Regions from separate parts of the Pseudomonas sp. NPDC088444 genome, predicted to be linked through region 2. Evidence: predicted binding sites of a transcription regulator. Region 2 holds the regulator's gene; the other holds the start of a gene.
What was found. The regulator FliA, encoded in region 2, starts transcription of late flagellar genes. The targets are predictions, from matches to a motif close to CTAAAGTTTNNNNNNNNNNNGCCGNTAA.
Positions count from the first base shown of each region.

Region 1: a site for FliA is predicted at 1,517-1,544, ahead of ACI2KB_RS02730 (methyl-accepting chemotaxis protein). Genes of this name have one in related genera too.

Region 1 is NZ_JBJDNK010000001.1:537,118-540,533, reverse strand. Features, by position in the region: gene ACI2KB_RS02740 (ABC transporter permease) at 1-623, shown strand, start outside; gene ACI2KB_RS02735 (TraR/DksA family transcriptional regulator) at 993-1,397, shown strand; gene ACI2KB_RS02730 (methyl-accepting chemotaxis protein) at 1,594-3,231, shown strand.
Region 2 is NZ_JBJDNK010000003.1:89,756-93,171, forward strand. Features, by position in the region: gene flhF (flagellar biosynthesis protein FlhF) at 1-262, shown strand, start outside; gene fleN (flagellar synthesis regulator FleN) at 382-1,215, shown strand; gene fliA (RNA polymerase sigma factor FliA) at 1,212-1,952, shown strand; gene ACI2KB_RS07405 (chemotaxis response regulator CheY) at 2,215-2,589, shown strand; gene ACI2KB_RS07410 (protein phosphatase CheZ) at 2,609-3,397, shown strand.

The sequences.
Region 1 (3,416 bases), on a different contig from region 2:
GGGCGATCAACGGCAGCATCATCGCCATCACCGGGATTCCTCCCTTCATCGCGACGCTGGGCATGATGGTGTCGGCCCGTGGCCTGGCGCGTTACTACACGGGCGGCCAGCCGGTGAGTATGCTCAATGATTCGTACACGGCCATCGGGCAGGGCGCGATGCCGGTCGTCATCTTTCTGGTGGTCGCGGTGATCTTCCACATCGCCTTGCGTTACACCAAGTACGGCAAATACACCTACGCCATCGGCGGCAACATGCAGGCGGCACGCACCTCCGGGATCAACGTCAAGCGTCATTTGGTGATCGTGTACAGTATCGCCGGGCTCCTGGCCGGTCTGGCGGGGGTGGTCGCTTCGGCCCGGGCTGCCACGGGGCAGGCGGGGATGGGGGTATCGTATGAACTGGACGCCATCGCGGCGGCAGTGATCGGCGGCACCAGTCTGGCCGGTGGGGTGGGCCGTATTACCGGCACGGTGATCGGTGCGCTCATCCTCGGTGTGATGGCCAGCGGCTTTACCTTCGTTGGCGTCGACGCCTACGTGCAGGACATCATCAAGGGCCTGATCATTGTCGTTGCGGTGGTGATCGACCAGTACCGCAACAAGCGCAAGCTCAAACGCTAGCCTCTGTGTCGTATGCGAAAAGGGCCTGATTTCAGGCCCTTTTCGTTTTTTGGTCCGGTTGAACCGATGGGAATAGGGACGGTCAGACGTCACCACAAATTTAGGTGACTGCTACAGGGGAATGCGTCGGCGCTAAGACACAGGTTGAAACTCCGGTTTGGCTCAACGCCACCGGGGATTTGGGGGCTTGTTGAGCGAATCTTGTTCAATTATGTTGCCGAGTACGACACCCGGCCTTAGACTGCCGCCCCTCGTAAATTGAGTGCCAAGTGGCGCCTGGAGACGATGGCGCTGGCGATCTCGCTTTTACAATCGGGCCAAGGCGCTCCCTTGATTCGCCTTAATGCACGTTTTTTTATAGAGAAATCAATGACCAAGGAAAAGTTGCTGGCGATGCCGGCCGATGACTACATGAACGCCGAGCAGCACGCCTTCTTTCAGGCCCTGCTGCAGTCCATGAAGGTGGAAACCCACGAGCGCATCGAGCAGAGCCGTATCGCTATCGAAAGCCTGGACAGCCCGGCTGATCCGGCCGACGCCGCCTCTGTGGAAGAAGAGCGTCACTGGTTGGTCAATGCGATCGAACGCGATCAGCGCCTTTTGCCTCAACTGGAAATGGCCCTGGCCCGTATTGCGGACGACACGTTCGGCTGGTGCGACGACAGCGGTGAGCCTATCGGACTGAAGCGCCTGCTGATCAGCCCGACCACCAAATACTGCATCGAAGCCCAGGAACGTCACGAACAGATTGATCGCCACCAGCGTCAAGCCTGATTCGTACACCCGATGCACCAGCCCGGCTGTCTTGAACGAGACAGTCGGGCTTTTTGTCGCCTGTGATTTGCCATGCGCTTGCGAGACTGACGGATGCGCTGAAATCCGACCGACTACCACCAAGGGCTCATGGCGCATGGCCGCTATCTGACGTTTAATGCTTTCAAAATAATGATAAGCAGGGTGGGTCAAGGATATGGCGATCAATGGCAGTCACACAGGGGCGCTCCCTTCGTACGCAGAACCGGTGAGCGCCGCGTCGTCGCGTGCTTCTTCGGGCTGGTGGACACCCGCGTTGCAGAGTCTTGCGCTATGTCTGCTGTTTGCGGCCATGGCGTGGGGCGAGGTTCCGGTCTACGGGTGCCTGCCTCTGGCACTGTTGAGCCTGTGGCTGCCTCGCGTGCTGGTTTCCCGTTCGATCCCCACCCCTGTCGAGAAACAGGACGACGCCCTTGAGCGGCTGACCCGTGACCTGTCGCGCAGCACCAGCCATAACGCATTGTCGGCGGCTGCCGTGGCTTTTTCGGTCAAGCAGTTGGCGAGCCGCTTGCAATCCCAGGTGAACGCCGCCGAGCAGATCGTCAGCAGTGCCGACGTGATGATTACCACCGAACGGGCCACATCCTCTCTCAGTCAGCAAGCGCTTGGCGCCGCCAGCGAAGTGCGACAGAGCAGCGACTCGGGTCTGGTGGTGTTGAACGAGTCTATCGCCCTGATGCATCAGCTCAGCGAGCGCGCCGACAGCAGCCGACAACTGATCGAGGCCCTTAGCCAGCGCAGTGAAGATATCCAGCGAGTCACGGCGGTCATTCAGTCGATTGCCAGCCAGACCAATTTGTTGGCGCTCAACGCCGCCATCGAAGCGGCTCGAGCGGGCGAGCATGGCCGGGGATTTGCCGTGGTCGCCGACGAAGTGCGTGGTTTGGCAGGGCGTACGGCAACCGCTACCGGAGAAGTGGGCGAAATGGTCGCGGACATCCAGCAGCGCACCGCGCAAGTAGTCGAGCAGATTCGCCAGCTTTCCGGGGATCTGAACGGCGGTGTCGAGCAGGTCGAGATGACCGGGCGGCAACTGGCGAACATTGCGCAACTGGCGGCAGGTGTCGAAGGGCAAGTGGGTAAAATCGCCACGGGGGCCGAGACCAACCAGACGCAATTGAGCAGCCTGTTCGTCGCTGTCGAGCAGATGCGCAGCGACCTGGCCATCAGCGATGACCAGACCCGCCACCTGGCGCAATCGGCGGTGCAGATGGAAGGGCAGGCGGAAACCATCAGTGAGCGTCTGGCGCAAGTGGGGCTGGATGACTACCACCAGCGCGTCTACGATCTGGCGCGCGAGGGGGCTGCTCAGATCGCGCGGCAATTCGAGCATGACATCGATCAGCGGCGCGTCAGCCTTGACGACCTGTTCGACCGTCACTATCAAACGATCCCCAACACGTCTCCGGCCAAGTATCAGACCCGCTTCGATCGGTACACCGATCAGGTGCTTCCGGCCATTCAAGAGCCGTTGCTCAAACGCCACGAAGGTCTGGTATTCGCCATTGCCTGTACCCAGCAGGGCTATGTACCCACGCACAATCAGGCCTTCAGCCAGCCGCTGACGGGCGACGTTGCAATCGATACCGTGCATAACCGTACCAAGCGCAAGTTTGACGACCGTACGGGCATTCGTTGTGGCAGCCATCAGCAACCGGTGCTGTTGCAAACCTACACGCGGGACACGGGTGAGTTGATGCACGATTTATCCGTGCCAATTCTGGTCAAGGGCAGGCATTGGGGTGGCTTGCGGCTGGGCTACAAGCCCGACAGTACGCGCCCGCGGTCCGCTTGAATAGTTTCGGAATGTGACCAGGAGCAGGGTACGCCCCTGCTCTTTCGTTATGTCGGGTTACGAATAATTGAGGAGAAACAATATTTAATTATTGTTTTAACGCATCTTTTTAGTTTATGTGTGCCAGACATCTGCAGCGATTTGATGGTTTGTTGTAGGAGATTTTTGTTGAGGATGCTGGCCGG
Region 2 (3,416 bases):
TTGCGGTCTGGCCGGGTGCATCCTGACCAAACTCGACGAAACCGCAAGCCTTGGCGAAGTGCTGAGCCTGGCGGTGACACACGAATTGCCCGTGGCCTATCTGACCGATGGCCCACGGATACCGGATGATCTGCATCTGCCCCGTCGGCACCAGTTGGTAAGCCGTGCCGTCAGTGTGCAGATGCAGGAGGAGCCGAGCGAGGAAGCAATGGCGGATATGTTTGCGGATCTTTATCACAGCACCGGCAAGCGCGCGGGCTAGGTAAGGAAAATGACAATGGAAAATACCTGCATCGTTGGTCTGCCAGGCATTGTTCACTCAGTGAACGTGCAGCCCGAAATGTGGCTTGGGTCTAAGCAAGACAAGGTAAAGAATTAACTATGGGCAGCATGCATCCCGTTCAGGTTATCGCGGTGACCGGTGGCAAAGGTGGCGTAGGCAAGACCAATGTGTCAGTGAACCTCTCGCTGGCTCTGGCCGAGCTGGGGCGCCGCGTTATGTTGCTGGACGCCGATCTGGGTCTGGCCAACGTCGACGTCTTGTTGGGGCTGACCCCCAAACGCACCCTGGCTGACGTTATTGAAGGCCGTTGCGAGCTGCGCGATGTCCTGTTGCAAGGCCCGGGCGGTGTGCGCATCGTACCGGCGGCCTCCGGCACCCAGACCATGGTTCAACTGAGCCCGGCACAACACGCCGGTCTGATTCAGGCCTTCAGCGAAATCGGCGACAACCTGGACGTGCTGGTGATCGACACCGCTGCCGGGATTGGTGAGTCGGTGGTGAGTTTCGTGCGCGCGGCACAGGAAGTGCTGCTGGTGGTGTGCGATGAACCGACCTCGATCACTGACGCCTACGCGCTGATCAAACTGCTCAACCGCGATTACGGCATGAACCGCTTCCGTGTGCTGGCCAACATGGCCCAAAGCCCGCAGGAAGGGCGCAACCTGTTCGCCAAACTGACCAAGGTCACCGACCGTTTCCTCGACGTGGCCCTGCAATACGTGGGTGCTGTGCCGTACGACGAGTGCGTGCGCAAGGCCGTGCAGAAGCAGCGTGCGGTCTACGAAGCGTTTCCACGTTCCAAATGTGCGCTGGCGTTCAAGGCCATCGCGCAAAAGGTCGACACCTGGCCACTGCCGGCGAACCCGCGTGGCCACCTTGAATTTTTCGTTGAGCGCCTGGTTCATCAGACCAGTGCAGGGCCTGTGTCATGACTGCAAGTGGCTATCGCATGTACAGCAAATCATCCAAGGATTCCCAGTACGAGCTGATTGAGCGTTATGCCCCGCTGGTCAAACGCATCGCCTACCATCTGCTGGCGCGTCTGCCGGCCAGTGTTCAGGTCGAGGACTTGATTCAGGCGGGCATGATTGGGTTGCTCGAAGTGTCGACCAAGTACGACTCCACCAAGGGTGCGAGTTTCGAGACCTACGCGGGTATTCGTATCCGTGGCGCGATGCTCGATGAAGTGCGCAAGGGGGACTGGGCGCCACGTTCGGTTCACCGCAACACGCGCATGGTCAGCGACGCCATTCGTGCGATTGAAGCAAAAACCGGCCGCGACGCTAAAGATCACGAGGTTGCTGCCGAACTTCAATTGAGTCTCGATGATTATTACGGGATTTTGAACGATACCTTGGGCAGCCGCCTGTTCAGTTTCGACGACCTCTTGCAGGACGGCGAGCATGAAGGGTTGCACGAGGATGGCGCGAGCCAGTCGCTGGAACCGTCGCGGGACCTGGAAGACGAGCGCTTCCAGAGCGCACTGGCCGATGCCATTGCCAACCTGCCCGAGCGTGAACGCCTGGTGCTGGCGCTGTACTACGACGAAGAGCTGAACCTCAAGGAAATCGGTGAGGTCCTGGGGGTCAGCGAATCCCGTGTCAGCCAGTTGCACAGCCAGTGCGCCGCGCGTCTGCGTGGACGGCTGGGAGAATGGCGCGCGCGCTGATAGATTGCGCAGCCTCGTGATAGAGGCTGCGGGTTGCTTGTAAGACCGGCTGTGCAAGATGTGATGTGGGAAGCAAAAGAGACAAGGCAGGAGCCGGTCGGATCAGGTCTTCAGGACGCTTTTCCGCTGCGCTCGTACCTTTCGATTCCAAAGCCCTCTCGTTTTCGTGTCACCGGTCAAGTTGCTGCACCGGTATTGATTGAACGCGCGTCCGGGAGCTGGGCGCGTTAAAGACTGCTTGGAGGTCGAATTGGACAAGAACATGAAAATCCTCATCGTTGATGACTTCTCAACGATGCGGCGGATCATAAAAAACCTGTTGCGTGACCTTGGGTTCACCAACACGGCCGAAGCAGATGACGGCACTACCGCGTTGCCAATGTTGCAGAGCGGTGCTTTCGATTTCCTGGTGACCGACTGGAACATGCCTGGCATGTCCGGCATCGACCTGCTGCGTCAGGTGCGAGCCGACGAGCGCCTGCGTCACCTTCCAGTGTTGATGGTCACGGCAGAAGCCAAGCGCGAGCAGATCATCGAGGCCGCACAGGCCGGTGTGAATGGCTATGTCGTGAAGCCGTTCACCGCTCAGGTACTCAAAGAAAAGATCGAGAAGATATTCGAGCGCGTCAATAGCTGATGTTCGCTGCGAGGGCGCTATGGATCCTAAAGATTCATCAATGGGTGACTTCGAGTCGACCCTGAAGAAACATGCACAGGAGCTGGTGACCAGCCTTGAAAAAGGCCAGTTCGGCGAAGCCGTGCAACTCATCCACGAGCTGAACCAGACCCGTGATCGCGGCTTGTATCAGGAAGTCGGCAAGCTGACGCGCGAGTTGCACAGTGCCATCGTCAATTTCCAGATTGACCCGCACATGCCGCAAGCCGAAGAGGTGTCCCAGATCACGGATGCCACCGAGCGCTTGTCGTATGTTGTCAGGCTCACGGAAGGTGCGGCCAACAAAACCATGGACCTGGTGGAACAGAGCACGCCCTTGATGAATGGCCTGAGCGCCGATGCCAAGGCCTTGAGCGCAGACTGGGGACGCTTCATGCGTCGCGAGATTGGCGCCGAAGAGTTTCGCGATCTGGCCCGCCGCGTCGAGGGCTTTCTGAGCCGTAGCGAGAAGGAGACCCACGAGGTCGCCAGCCACCTGAACGACATCCTGCTGGCTCAGGATTATCAGGACCTCACCGGACAGGTGATCAAGCGTGTGACCAAGATGGTCACCGAGGTGGAGAGCAATTTGCTCAAGCTGGTGTTGATGGCCAGCCAGGTCGATCGTTTTGCCGGTATCCAGCACGATCAGGAAGCGTTCCGGCAGCAAAAAGAACAGGAAAAACTTCATTCCAAGGGTGAAGGTCCGCAGATTCATGCCGATAAACGTGAAGACGTCGTATCCGGTCAGGATGATGTAGACGATCTGCTATCCAGCCTCGGGTTCTGAAGTTCCAGCGCTCAGGTTC